One region of the Lysinibacillus sp. FSL K6-0057 genome, then DNA from elsewhere that is predicted to be linked to it. Evidence: riboswitches for the same ligand, from Rfam matches in the RefSeq annotation. Region 1 holds a riboswitch; the other holds the start of a gene.

Region 1 (7,381 bases):
AGTAACAGGATTTTTTTGAATTTCCATTAAAATAGAAATTACGTTCATACCATGACGGTAAGGCACTTGGAATTTTTGCCAGTAGCTATCGCCGCCCTGTGTATCTTGACGTAAGACTTCTACTTTAACCATTCTTCCAGTATTAGCTGAGATTTGCATAACTTTTAGTCTCCTTTCGCAGAGTAGTCGCGTTTACGTGGTGGGATTAAAGAAACGTCGACTTCTTGGTACGTGATGATTGGATTACCAGTAGTTGGGTCAAACTTCGCCATTGTTGTTTTCAAGAATTGCTCGTCATCACGATTAGGGAAATCAGGTTTATAGTGCGCACCACGAGATTCGTTACGTAATAGTGCACCTTTTGTCATTACTTTTGCAAGCACTAACATATTTTTAAGCTGACGTGTAAAGTGCGCGCCTTGATTGCTCCATTTTTGCGTATCATTGATGTTGATGTTGTTCCAGCGCTCAGTAAGCTCATCAAGTTTTTTCAATGTATCTTCAAGCTGATCATTGTAACGTACTACAGTCATTGTAGCAGTCATCATTTCACCAAGCTCTTTATGCAGTAAGTAAGCGTTTTCTGTGCCTTCCATTTTCATGATAGCATCCCATTTCGCTTGTTCCTCTGTTACACGAGCATCGTAAATCTCTTGTGGAAGATCTTCAGCATGCTTTTTAAGATGTTTTACATAATCTACTGCGTTTGGTCCTGCAACCATACCACCGTAAATAGCAGATAATAATGAGTTTGCACCAAGACGGTTTGCACCATGTTGAGAGTAATCACATTCACCTGCTGCAAATAGACCAGGAATTTCAGTCATTTGATTGTAGTCAACCCATAATCCACCCATTGAATAGTGAACTGCTGGGAAAATTTTCATTGGTAATTTACGTGGGTCATCCCCTACGAATTTTTCGTAGATTTCGATGATACCACCAAGTTTAACGTCCAATTCATGTGGATCTTTATGTGAAAGATCTAGGTATACCATGTTTTCGCCATTGATACCAAGTTTTTGGTTTACACAAACGTCGAAAATTTCACGTGTTGCAATATCACGTGGTACTAAGTTACCATAAGCTGGGTATTTCTCTTCTAAGAAGTACCAAGGTTTACCGTCTTTATAAGTCCAAATACGACCACCTTCACCACGAGCTGATTCTGACATTAGACGGTTTTTGTCATCTCCAGGAATCGCTGTTGGGTGAATTTGAATGAATTCACCATTCGCATATGAAGCACCTTGTTGATAAACGATAGAAGCAGCAGAACCTGTGTTAATAACAGAGTTTGTTGTTTTACCGAAGATAATACCAGGGCCACCAGTCGCCATAATAACAGCGTCTGCACGGAATGATTTAATTTCTTCTGTACGCATATCTTGCGCTACGATACCACGGCAAACGCCGTCTTCATCGATAATAACACCAAGGAATTCCCAGTGTTCATATTTATTTACTAAACCAGCTACTTCATGAGAACGAACTTGCTCATCTAGCGCATATAGTAATTGTTGACCAGTTGTTGCACCAGAGAAAGCTGTACGGTGCATTAAAGTACCACCAAAACGACGGAAATCTAAAAGTCCTTCTGGTGTACGGTTGAACATAACACCCATACGGTCCATTAAGTGAATAATGCCAGGTGCTGCGTCACACATACCTTTTACTGGTGGTTGGTTCGCTAAGAAGTCCCCACCATATACTGTATCATCAAAGTGAATCCATGGAGAATCCCCTTCACCTTTTGTATTTACCGCACCATTAATTCCGCCTTGCGCACAAACAGAGTGTGAGCGTTTTACAGGAACTAATGAGAATAAATCAACTTCAGTACCAACTTCAGCTGCTTTAATCGTTGCCATCAGACCGGCAAGACCACCGCCGACAACAATTATTTTGCTTTTCGCCATGATTATTTCTCACTCCTCTTAAAAAATTGCAATGATTGCATGTGCTCTATCGTAGCTTCTATTGAATTATACGAAAGCTAAAATAGCTGCCACACCAACTACACTTAGAATTACGAAAATAATGTTTGTTACGTAAGTAGCAATCTTTTGAGACTGAGGAGATTGTGTAATACCCCAGCTTACTAGGAATGCCCATAAACCGTTAGATAAGTGGAAAGTTGCTGATAAAATACCAACAATGTAGAATCCAAGCATGAATGGATTAGCAACGATATTCGCCATCATGTCGTAATCAACGTGTGTGCCAAGTGCTTTTTGAATACGAGTTTGGAAAATATGCCATGCGATGAATATCACTAAGAATACACCAGTAAAACGTTGTAAAGAGAACATCCAGTTACGGTACGTGCTGAAACGTCCTGTGTTTGGTGTAGCAGTGAATGCAATGTAGACACCATAGAATGCGTGGAACATTAATGGAATATAGATGACAATCCATTCAACTAGGATAAGGAATGGAATCTTTTCCATTACTGCGGTAGCATCGTTGTAACTTTCTGCCCCGCCTGTTGCTGTAAAGTTAATGAACAGGTGCATCGTTAAAAACAGACCTACTGGAATGATCCCAAGTAGAGAATGTAAGCGACGCCATAAAAACTCTCGATCTTTCGACAAGACTGTTACCCCCCTTAGTACTTAAAATAGCACAACAAAAGAAGTCATCATTTTGTAAATGATACTTCATTGACTGTGTATTTCATCATGGTACAATATTATGACATGTTTATTGTACTCTCAAGAGCTACGAGCGTCAAGGCAACTCGGAGTTTTTCATAGAGCTTATTAAAGAACTAATCTAGTACATGATGCGTCGTTTTTTCTCGAAAAATCTATCATTACTTTATTACCCTTAAATTTTAAGAAAATTCTAAGAAAGAAGGATAACAATGTTAAACACTCCATCTCCTACAATCTCATCATTTGGCTATGAGATCATTCGTGATCATATTCTATCTTCTATACTCGGTAAACATGAAGATGATGTCCTTTATTGGGCAGGTAAAGAGCTTGCTCGCAAGTTCCCATGTAAAAGTCAAGATGAACTTATCGCATTTTTCGCAGATGCCTGCTGGGGTACATTAGAGCTTATGAAGGAATCAAAGGATGGACGCATTTTCCAGTTGACAAACGACCCTGAAATTCTGCAAATTAAACAACGTAGCTTTAAACTTGAAGCAGGATTTATAGCAGAGCAAATTCAACTAGCTAAAGGCTATCTTACAGAATGCTATAATGAAAAGCGAGAAAAGCAACAATACGTCATGTTTACAGTCAAATGGGACGTCAAAGAACGTATTATGAATACCATTCCCTCAGAGTAATAAAAAGGATTGTCTCCCCCTAACGGGATGACAATCCTTCTTTTTTCTTCCTTTAATTTCGGACAATTACATAAAATGCTGTTTCTTCTATTATTATATGTAAAGTGCTTGCTCTAAATTAAACTCATCATGCAGTGCATTAGCTGCTTGGATCATATCATCCTGTGGTACAACAACAGAAACTTTTATTTCAGAAGTACTTACCATTTTTACAGGGATATTTTCACAACGTAACCGATCAAACATACGAGCAGCAACACCTGGATTAGAGGCCATGCCTGAACCAATAATGGAAACTTTCGCCAACCCTATTTCGAAGTCTGCAAAACTAAATCCGAGTGATAATTTACTATCTTCTAGAACACGTAATGCTTCTGCAAATTCCTCTTTTAAAATGGAAAACGAAACAGTTGGTTTCAGCCCATCAATAATGGCTTGAACAATAATATCTACATTAATGCGGTTCTCAGCAAGAATAGTAAATATATCTGCTAATGAAGCATTAGAGAAAGCATCATACCCTACTGTTAAACGAATAATATCTGATTCAAAGGCCACGCCACGAACAACTAAGTTTTTTTCCATTTCCACTTCCTCCTTCAATAAAGTGCCTACCGACTCTACTAAACTTGAGCGTATGATAACAGGCATTTGAAATTTCTTTGCTAACTCCACCGCACGTGGATGTATGACATGAGATCCTAAATGAGATAATTCCAACATTTCATCATAGGAAATTTCCTGTAGCTTTTGGGCATATGTCACATAACATGGATCTGCTGTATAAACACCGTCCACATTTGTATACATATCAGCTCGCTCCGCTTCCAATGCGATGGCAAGCGCTACAGCTGCCGTTTCAGCTCCACCTTTCCCAAGCATGGTGATATTGTGATCTTCGTCAACCCCTTGTTCCCCAGCAATGACTACAATTTGTCCCTGTGCAAAGTGTTCTTCGATTCGACTAACATCAATATAGTCGATACGCGCATGCCGATACATACCATCCGTATGAATACCTGCCTGCCATCCAGTCAGAGACACAGCCTGATAGCCCGCGTCCTGTAAGGCAATGGCAAATAAAGCACTAGATAATTGAGAGCCTGTAGACAAAACTGCATCTAATTCTCGTTTTGACACATCGTCAGTTAGTTGATGTACCATCATTTTCATTTCTTTGGCAGTATGTCCCATTGCTGCAACAACTACCACTACATCAAATCCTCTGTCCTTTTCAGCAATCGCTTTCCGAGCTGCCCGTTGGATTTGTTCAGTAGAAGCTAATGCAGCTCCTCCAAACTTCATCACGATTTTAGCCATTTCTTTCGTTCTCCCTTCCAGTCCATGTATTTCACCTAATTACAGGAGACAAAACCGTTTCTAGAAAAACTAAAAGGCAGCATCCACATAACGTGAAAGCTGCCTATAACATGTACAATAATCGTAACTTGCGCATGTGTGATAGCTCTCCGAAACGTTTAGAATCGACAGTCTTACATTTCTTAAATGCAAAACCAGTACAGCAATGGAAACAACAACGCTGTACTTCGGCAAGCTCCCCTTTCACACAATATCTCTGGACTTGTCCATCCTCCATTGTGTTACTCTTGAATCTTGCACCTCTATCATCACCTTAAAGTGAATGTATTCAATTCATTAAGCCTTAGCGTAAACAAGCTAGTCACGCCAGTTATCTCTCCATAACATTGAAAACAATGTTATTTACAACCATAGCACATGCCTATTCCTTTGACAATGATTCTTGCTGAAAATAGCTAAAAATTTGGCTTGCTAAATTAGCGGGCATCCCTGCCTCCTGTAAAGCTAGCTCGCTCGCCTCTCGAATTTTTTTGACTGATCCGAAATATTTAAGCAACTGTTGCTTACGTTTTGGTCCTACCCCTTCAATATGATCTAGTACAGATTGAATGGCATGCTTCTCATGCTGTTGACGCAAGAAGGTAATAGCAAAGCGGTGGACTTCGTCTTGAATTCGTTGTAATAAATAAAAGCCATCACTTGTACGTTTTAAGGCAATCACCTCTGGCGGATCACCAAACAATAGCTGAGATGTATTATGCTTGTCATCCTTGGCTAAGCCAGCAATCGGTATGACAAGACCAAGCTCATCTTCTAGTACTTCACGGGCTACTTCCATTTGCCCCTTACCACCATCAATTAACACTAAATCTGGTAATGGTAGACCTTCCTTTAAAACACGTATATATCGCCGACGTATAACCTCCTGCATTGCACCGTAATCATCATGCTTGGCTGCTGTACGCGTTTTATATTTTCGGTATTCCTTTTTCGCAGGCTTCCCATCAATGAAAACAACCATGGCAGATACTGCATCTGTTCCATGCATATGACTATTATCAAAAGCCTCAATTCGTAAAGGTGCACTAATACCCATTGCTTCACCAAGTGCCTCACAAGCGCCAATCGTACGTTCTTCCTGACGTTCTATCAGCTGGAATTTAGCTGCCACAGCAATTTCGGCATTTTTGGTTGCTAATTCAACCAGTTCCTTCTTTTGACCTCTTTTTGGTGTGAGAACTTTGATCTCTAATAATTCCGTTAAGATGGCTGCATCAATGGCTTGTGGAATAAAAATTTCTTTTGGCTTAATATGCTCTGGCTTTTCATAAAAGCGCCCAACAAATGTTAAGAATTCTTCCTCTGCATCTTGATAGATCGGGAAAATCGAGACATCACGCTCAATCAGTTTACCTTGGCGTACAAAGAAAACCTGAACACACATCCACCCTTTTTCAACGGCATAGCCAAATACATCGCGATTTGTTGTATCACTTGATACTATTTTTTGTTTCTGCATGACCGTATCAATATGGGCAATTTGATCTCGAAATTCCTTCGCTCGTTCAAATTCTAGGTTTTCAGCGGCTGCAAGCATTTTAACTTCAAGCTCTTTTTTGACTGCCTCCACACCACCATTGAGAAACTTCGTCATATCCTCAATCATCTCTTGATAAACCTGACCATCAATTTCCTTAACACAAGGTGCTAAGCATTGACCCATGTGATAGTACAAGCAAACCTTGGAGGGTAATTGTACACATTTGCGCAACGGATACAATCGATCCAATAGTTTTTTCGTTTCGCTCGCTGCATAGGCATTCGGATAAGGACCAAAATATTTAGCCTTATCCTTTTTTACCCTCCGTGTTGTAATCAGACGAGGATGTTTTTCATTCGTAATTTTTAAATATGGATAGGTCTTATCATCCGTTAACATGACATTATATTTTGGATCATGTAACTTGATGAGATTCAGCTCTAAAATAAGTGCTTCAATATTAGATGATGTCACGATATACTCAAAATCTTCTATTTCACCTACAAGTCTTTGAGTTTTCCCTTCATGTGTTCCAGTAAAATAGGAGCGTACACGGTTTTTCAGAACTTTTGCTTTACCGACATAAATGATTGTCCCTTGTCGATCTTTCATCAAATAGCAGCCAGGCTGATCCGGTAAAATATCCAGTTTTCGCTTTATTAAATCGTTCATTACCTACCTGCCCCCCCTAAGTAAAAATTCCCCTCAATGAATCCTATTAGTTATTTTTCTTTATTATATAACGAAAAAAAGCCGAACACATCTATTGATGGCTCGGCTTTGTGAACTTCATTCATTACGCATGTTTTGCGATAAATGCTTCTAAAGCTTCTTTCGGTTGGAAGCCTACAGTTTTGTCAACTAATTCTCCATCTTTAAATAATAGTAAAGACGGGATTGACATAATTTGATACTGAGCTGCAGTACCTTGGTTATTGTCAACGTCAACTTTTACAATTTTAGCCGCACTACCTGCAGCGTCCATTTCTTCAAGAACTGGCCCAATCATTTTACATGGTCCGCACCAAGCAGCCCAAAAGTCTACTAGTACTAACCCTTCTTTAATATCGTCCTGGAACGTAGCATCTGTTGCATGTACAATTGCCATTTGAAATCCTCCTTAAACTTACTATGATTGTAGTATAGCATGGATAAATTCACTTGAGCGAACAATCTGCCTACAATGTATTTTTTATGCAAAACTGTGTTGAAAAATTAAA
Region 2 (7,381 bases), 1.7 Mb from region 1:
CTTACGATCACTTCCGTATAATTGACCTGATCACGATTGATTGTATCCATTGCTACCTCAGTGATGAGCCTACCATTCTTAATAACACCTATCGTATCGACCAATTGTTCTATTTCAGCCAGAATATGACTAGAAATAATAATGGTTATGCCATACTCCTTACAAAGCATCTTGAAAAGCTCTCTTAACTCCTTTATCCCTACTGGGTCCAATCCATTAATGGGTTCATCTAATATAAGTAACTCTGGCTTTGTAATAATAGCTCGTGCAATGCCTAATCTCTGTTTCATCCCCAGAGAAAAATCTTTAACCTGCTTATTTTCTGTATTCGATAACTTTACTAAATTAAGAACATGCGCAATTTCTTTCTTATCATAATAACCCATGTATTCACAATGTAGTTCCAGAGTCTCACTAGCCGTTAATTTTTCATAGAAAATAGGATATTCAATAATTGATCCCATTCTTTTTAGTATTTCATAGGATCGGTCTGTCAATTTCTCCCCTAAAATCTCTACATCCCCACTTGTAGGTTTCGTTAGATTAGTTAGCATCTTCATAACAGTGGTTTTACCCGCACCATTAGGACCTAAAAATCCATAAATCTCTCCCTTCTTAACGTTCATATTGACAGCAGAAACAACTTCTTTTCCATCGTAGACTTTCGTAAGCTGGTTTGTTTTTACAATGTATGTCATGTAATTCTCTCCCTCAATTGTGACTACGTTCATTATAAAAAATGAAACTCTCTATTTTATTACTGCATTCTTACAAATTTCTTAAGTAAAAAAGCCTGCAAAGCATTAAAGCTCTACAAGCATAATGGATTCAATACATCATTCGTTTTAACGAAATGGTAAAAATGGTTTTTTCATAGGGAATACTCGATAACCGAATGGAGCCATTCATTATTTCTACTAGTCGCTTTGTAATCGTTAGTCCCAAACCACTACCTTGGAAGGATTTATTTCGAGAATCCTCTAGTGTATACATCCTTTCAAAAACGCTATCGATATGATATTCATCAATGCCCTTGCCACAATCCCACACATCAATATCAATATTGGCTTCATCATTTCTTACGGTAATTCCAATGACATGGCCATCTGCTCCATATGCAATAGCATTAGACAGTAGATTGTTTAGGGCTCTATCTAATGCTTCTTCATTACCGAGTGCATACATAGGGCGCTCTGGGATATCAATCTTAATATCTAATCCCATTGAGGTAACCAGATCATAAAAAGATAATATATTTTTACGACAGATTTCACTGACATTGATTTTAGTGATTGGATAATCTGTATCTCCAGCCTCTAATTTCGCCAGATCAAAAAATGTATGAATAATTTTTAATACTTCTAAAGTTTTAGCATGAACACCCGTAAGTAATCGTTGGCGTTCCTCCTCACTAATCGAGCTCTGAAGTTGAAGCATCTCAATATAGCCTAATACAACCGTTAAAGGCGTTTTAAGATCATGCGAAATGTTTGCCAACATCTTTTTCATGGAATTTTCCATTTTCTGATGTGTTGCTTGGATTTTTTGATGCTGATCTAGTACGGTATTCATTGTAATAAGTAACTGTTGAATTTCTGAATTTGTAGTTGCTACTAAAATCTGTTCATAAGTCTGTTCATTCACAATTACTTGTAATTTTCTATGCATGTATTGGATAGTGCGATCTTGTTCCTTTTTGACTTTCCATTGAAAAATAATAATCCCCATTAGCAATACCACTATTAGTAATAGAAATATCATCATATTCTTAACCCTCAAACTTATAGCCGATTCCCCATAGGGTTTTAATATATAGAGGATTTGACGGGTCATCTTCTATTTTTTCGCGTAGTCTTCTTATATGTACATTTATAATATTTTCATCGCCGTAGTAAGCATCTTTCCATATCATCTGATAAATTTGCTCTTTGGTAAAAACCCGATGACGATTTGTCACAAACAACTTTAAAATAGAAAATTCCTTTGATGTCAGCTTTACCTCTTGCCCGTTCTTTGCTATTGCGTAATTAACAATATCTATCTTTAAATTATCAATTTCTAGGACATCTTGCTTTTGGTTATCCTGACTAGAGTATTTTGTAGCTCTTCTGATAACAGCCTTTACACGTGCCGAAAATTCTAGCATAGAAAAGGGTTTAGCAATATAATCATCTGCTCCTAATCCTAAGCCCAATGCTTTATCAACATCGCTGTCTTTTGCAGACATAATAATGATAGGAAGTGCTGCCTGCTCTCGAATAATCTTTAATACTTCTAATCCATTTAGTTTAGGAATCATAATATCTAGGATGATTAAATCAAAGGTATTTTCTAAACAACTTCGTAATGCTTCTTCGCCATTGGTCGTTGTTGTGACAGAGAAACCTTCCATTGTTAAGTAATTATCGACCATTTCACGAATGGCTTCATCATCTTCTACGAGTAAAATATGCTTTTGCACTATCATACACCTCTCCCTGCCAACTCTAAATTTCCATATCTATATTACATTACCATATTTATGATGTTTATTTTGAGAGATTTTGTTCATGAGTGTCGAAAAAGAGCTGTCCTATAAACCCATCACTCTTTGGTTTACAGAACAGCTCTATTATTTACTCTTCAACTTTTAAATCACAATCTTTAAGTGGCAGCATTTTGGTTTTGTGCTTTATTTTATAGCCAAACCATAGTGCTAAAAATAGTGGAATCCCGATATACGAAACAAGGATGCCATACCAATCAATTTTATCACCTGTAAAGGCTGTGTAATTTTGTCCAATGACTACGATCATACAAACGGTAAAAGCAAATAATGGTCCAAATGGATATAATTTGGCTTTATAAGGTAATAACTTTGGATCTAAGCCCTGTGCATCAAACGCTCGACGGAAACGATAATGACTAAATGCAATACCCAGCCATGCAATAAAGCCTGACATTCCAGAGGCATTTAATAGCCAGATATAAACCACTCCATCACCAAAGAATGACGCTAAAAATGCTAAACAACCTACAGCTAATGTTGCCATCAGTGCATAAATCGGAATACCTCGACGACTTAGCTTTGCGAAAAATTTAGGTGCATGTCCTTCCACCGCTAATTGCCATAGCATACGAGAAGATGCATACAGGCCTGAATTTCCTGCTGACAGCATAGCCGTTAAAATAATGGCATTCATTAATGAAGCAGCAAAGGCAATACCTAGGCGGTCAAACACTAGTGTAAACGGTGATACTGCGATATCTTCTGATAATAAACGTTCATCTGTGAATGGAATCAGCATCCCAATTGCACCAATCGCTAAAATATAAAACAAAAGAATACGCCAAAATACAGATTTAACAGCCTTCGGAATATTTTTACCAGGATCATCTGTTTCACCAGCTGTAATTCCAAGTAATTCTGTCCCTTGGAATGAAAATCCAGCAGCTAGGAAAATACCAAATGTAGCAAGGAAGCCACCATGGAATGGCCCATCACTAATAAAGAAATTAGTGAAACCTACAGGAGCCTGCCCACCTAAAATACCAAAAATCATTAGTAAGCTAATGATAATAAAAACGATGACCGTTACGACTTTAATCATGGCAAACCAATATTCACTTTCACCATAACTTTTTACGGATAGTAAATTAAACGTCAGTACAACAGCAATAAATAATACTGTCCACAGTGCTGATGAGCTATCTGGGAACCAATATTTCATAATTAATGACACGGCAGCGATTTCTGCAGCAATTGTGATTGCCCAGTTATACCAATAGTTCCAGCCTAATGCAAATCCTAAAGCAGGATCTACAAATTTGGTTGCGTAGGTACTAAATGAACCTGATGATGGCATATACGCAGCCATTTCCCCTAAGCTCGTCATTAAAAAATATACCATAATACCGATTAAGGCATAGGCCAGCAATGCGCCCCCAGGTCCTGCCTGTGCAATAGCACCACCACTGGCTAAAAATAGCCCCGTACCGATTGTACCGCCTAAAGAAATCATTGTAATATGGCGGCTTTTTAATTCTTTTTTCAGCTTCGGTGCTTTATGACCAAGCTGATTTACTTTTATTTCACTCACGATATAGCTTCCTTCCTATTTATGAGGCAAAAAAATGCCATCACATATACACTGTGATGGCTACGTTAATCCTCAGTTTTTCCTAAATGATAGCTCAACACGTTGTGCAAACGTGACAGTTCTGTTCCTTTCGGAGACAGCCCCAGCATGAGGTTTTCAAGTCCCCTCACACTTCGGCAATATTTCCTTTCAGCTAATTTCATCAATGCTTGTCATTTCAATTAGCATACTTATAAATATCGCGACCTCTACCTCAATACAAACATGAGGCATATAATTATTAAATTTATGATGTTTATTATACTAACATAAGACCATAGACATTTCAATATAACGGAAAATGTTCTGTATTTTATGAATCTTCTACTATTTTTAATAGTGTGATAAAGTGTTATAGTAGTTCAATTAGAATGGTTATGATTAGGGGGGATTTTATTTTGACTACAAATGATCATTCCGCTAGTTATCCTAGTAAAAAAATTAGCTGGAAAGGAACAACCTTACTTTTAGTTTTCGGAGTTATCTTTATAGCCTCTACATTACGAATGCCACTAACTGTTGTTGGCCCAATTATATCCTTTATCCGTGAAGATCTTGGGATATCTAATGTATTGGCAGGCTTTCTAACAACGATTCCATTGCTTGCTTTTGCTATTATATCTCCATTTGCACCAGTTGTAGCACGCAAACTAGGGCTTGAGCTAACATTATTTTTATCAACTTTTCTATTGGCCTTTGGGATTGTCCTACGTTCACTCGGTACAACAGAGTTACTTCTATTAGGTACTGTGCTAATTGGCGTAGCCATTTCTTTTGGAAATGTACTTATTCCAGGATTATTAAAATTAAAATTTCCATACCATGTCGGTTTATTGATGGCCTTTTTCACCATGTCCATGAATTTAACTGCTGGTCTTGGTGCTGGTATTAGCTATCCTATAGCCAATTCATCGTTAGGCTGGCAAGGTGCGCTGTCCATTGCACTCGTACTCGTTCTCATTACAATCTTAATTTGGATACCTCAATTAAAATCAAATAAACCCGAACCAGTTACTACATCTAAAAAGACAGGTACACCTTTATGGAAATCACCTGTTACTTGGGCTGTCACAGGCGCAATGGGGTTACAGTCTTTATTATTCTACACGACTGCAGCTTGGATTCCCGAGATCTATATTGCCCAAGGGCTAGCTCCTGACAAGGCCGGTTGGATGTTTTCCATCATGCAATTCTCACAAGTACCAATGGCTTTAGCTGTGCCTATAATTGCAGGTAAAATGACTTCACAACGCCCCCTTGTATTGATGTTTACATCTTTCTATTTAGTAGGGTTTGTTGGTGTTGTCATGGAATGGACTAGTCTTGGTGTACTGTGGATGGTCCTTCTAGGGTTAGCAGGAGGTTCTTCATTCGCCCTAGCAATGATGTTCTTCACTCTCCGCACTCGTACTGCATTTGAGGCAGCTGATTTATCAGGCTTTGCACAATCTTTGGGTTATTTATTTGCCGCAATTGGTCCTATTCTTTTTGGCTACTTGCATGATTTCTTTGGTGGCTGGAATATTGCGGGATGGCTCTTTGTCGTTGTGGCAATATTACTCTTCTTTTGCTCAATGAGAGCCTCCAAGGATGAATATGTGCATTAATAAATAAAGCAGATGGTTCAGGTTCCCCATCTGCTTTATTTCTATATGGTGTATACGTTTACGCATTGTTTAATGGTCAGATTGCTGTAGTAATGTTAGCAATTCTGCAAGACATTCTTTTGCTTCATTACTATGAACTGTCATAGCAGAAAAAATAGGAATAGCCTCTTGTAGGAGTAAATAACTAAAATAATAATAGCCTACAAAAGCTTGCTGCCCATAGCCCTTTGGCGTTTCTTCCTCCCACTCCTGCTCATCATTGTCCTCATTTTCTGACCATAAATAGTTAGTATCTAATAGCTCCTGCATGGTTTCAACAGTATTGACTGAGTCTAGATAATCCTTTGTAATAGCATGTGCCACAGCCAAATATAACTGTAATTCTTGTAAGGAGATATCCTCCGTATTTTTACTAGCTAGCTTTTTTAAAAGAAGAAGCAAAACCCAGGGTGTCACCTGCCATAGTGTACCTTGATGTTCAATTAACGCAGCTAGCTGTGGATATTGCTCCTGTTCAATCAGCTGAGGGATGGTTGTTCCTCTACCATAAGGTGTCGTCAATTGTCTCCATGGGATATTCGGGATTTGCTGGTCTAACATAGTAAACGCCCTCTCCTCAACATGTAATTTGGAAATTAATTTTCAAAATTATTAGGAAGGTAAACATCTCCTTTACTGCTAATAGCACGGCTTTTGATAAAAATAATTTGGTGTATGATATATATTTACATAGGGTTTATGGAATATATGAGTCGTTGCAGGCGAAAGTGGCGGGATTAACCATGTCCAGTTGCCTGTAACTTCTCTTTCTGCTGATTTTTCTGCTTCCTCAAACAATTTAAATTGCTGAGCCGCTGTATGATGATCAACAATGCTCACACCATCTTCTTTAAATGAGTGAAGAACAGCAATATTAAGTTCCACTAATGCACGATCACGCCAAAGAGACGCTTGTTTGGTTGTATCAAGATTAAAAATTTCTGCAATAGCAGGTAGCATGTTATAGCGCTCATGATCTGCTAAATTGCGTGCACCGATTTCTGTTCCCATATACCAGCCATTAAATGGAGCAGCTTGAAAATCAATACCTGCCATTTGAAAACGCATACTCGAAATTATGGGTACGGCATACCATTTCATCCCTAACTTCTCCACATCCACTAACTCTGGATGGCGGATTGAGACCTCTACTATATATTCTTCAGGGATTACATACATTTTGGGAGCGCGATCATCCACCTGTATAATGAGTGGTAGCACATCAAAAGCCGTTCCTTTACCTTTCCATCCCAGAGATTTACATACTTTTGTAAACTCAATGGATTGCGAATCTCCAATAACGCCTGCTTCTGTTTCATAGCCTGCATAACGGATAAGTTGATGATTCCAAATCCTTACTCTATCTGAAGCAAACACTGTTATAGTTGGACGGATCTTCCCACAATTTGTTGCATAATCAATATGTTCTAGTAATTTTTGAAAAATATCCTGTTCATCTAAAACATCACGTGCATCTACCACATGCAGTGACTGCCAAAATAGACGTCCGATACATTTATTGCTATTACGCCATGCCACTCGTGCACCAAAAACTAGCTCCTCAGTTGTTGGGTAATATTCACCTGCATTTTCAACTTCCTGTAATCTATTCTTTAA

Evidence for each region. A riboswitch is a leader RNA that binds a small molecule or an ion and turns the genes downstream of it on or off. The one in region 1 is predicted to bind lysine.
Region 2: another riboswitch for lysine. It lies ahead of MHB40_RS01380 (amino acid permease); the one in region 1 lies ahead of MHB40_RS18110 (aspartate kinase).

Annotation. Positions count from the first base shown of each region.
Region 1 covers NZ_CP152047.1:3,642,191-3,649,571, forward strand. The annotation lists gene sdhB (succinate dehydrogenase iron-sulfur subunit) at 1-159, opposite strand, end outside; gene sdhA (succinate dehydrogenase flavoprotein subunit) at 165-1,919, opposite strand; gene MHB40_RS18100 (succinate dehydrogenase cytochrome b558 subunit) at 1,986-2,594, opposite strand; gene MHB40_RS18105 (YslB family protein) at 2,867-3,301, shown strand; gene MHB40_RS18110 (aspartate kinase) at 3,395-4,621, opposite strand; lysine riboswitch at 4,756-4,934, opposite strand; gene uvrC (excinuclease ABC subunit UvrC) at 5,043-6,833, opposite strand; gene trxA (thioredoxin) at 6,958-7,269, opposite strand.
Region 2 covers NZ_CP152047.1:289,649-297,029, reverse strand. The annotation lists gene MHB40_RS01395 (ABC transporter ATP-binding protein) at 1-698, opposite strand, end outside; gene MHB40_RS01390 (sensor histidine kinase) at 829-1,764, opposite strand; gene MHB40_RS01385 (response regulator transcription factor) at 1,769-2,461, opposite strand; gene MHB40_RS01380 (amino acid permease) at 2,616-4,079, opposite strand; lysine riboswitch at 4,162-4,338, opposite strand; gene MHB40_RS01375 (MFS transporter) at 4,517-5,725, shown strand; gene MHB40_RS01370 (hypothetical protein) at 5,795-6,325, opposite strand; gene MHB40_RS01365 (nitric oxide synthase oxygenase) at 6,404-7,381, opposite strand, start outside.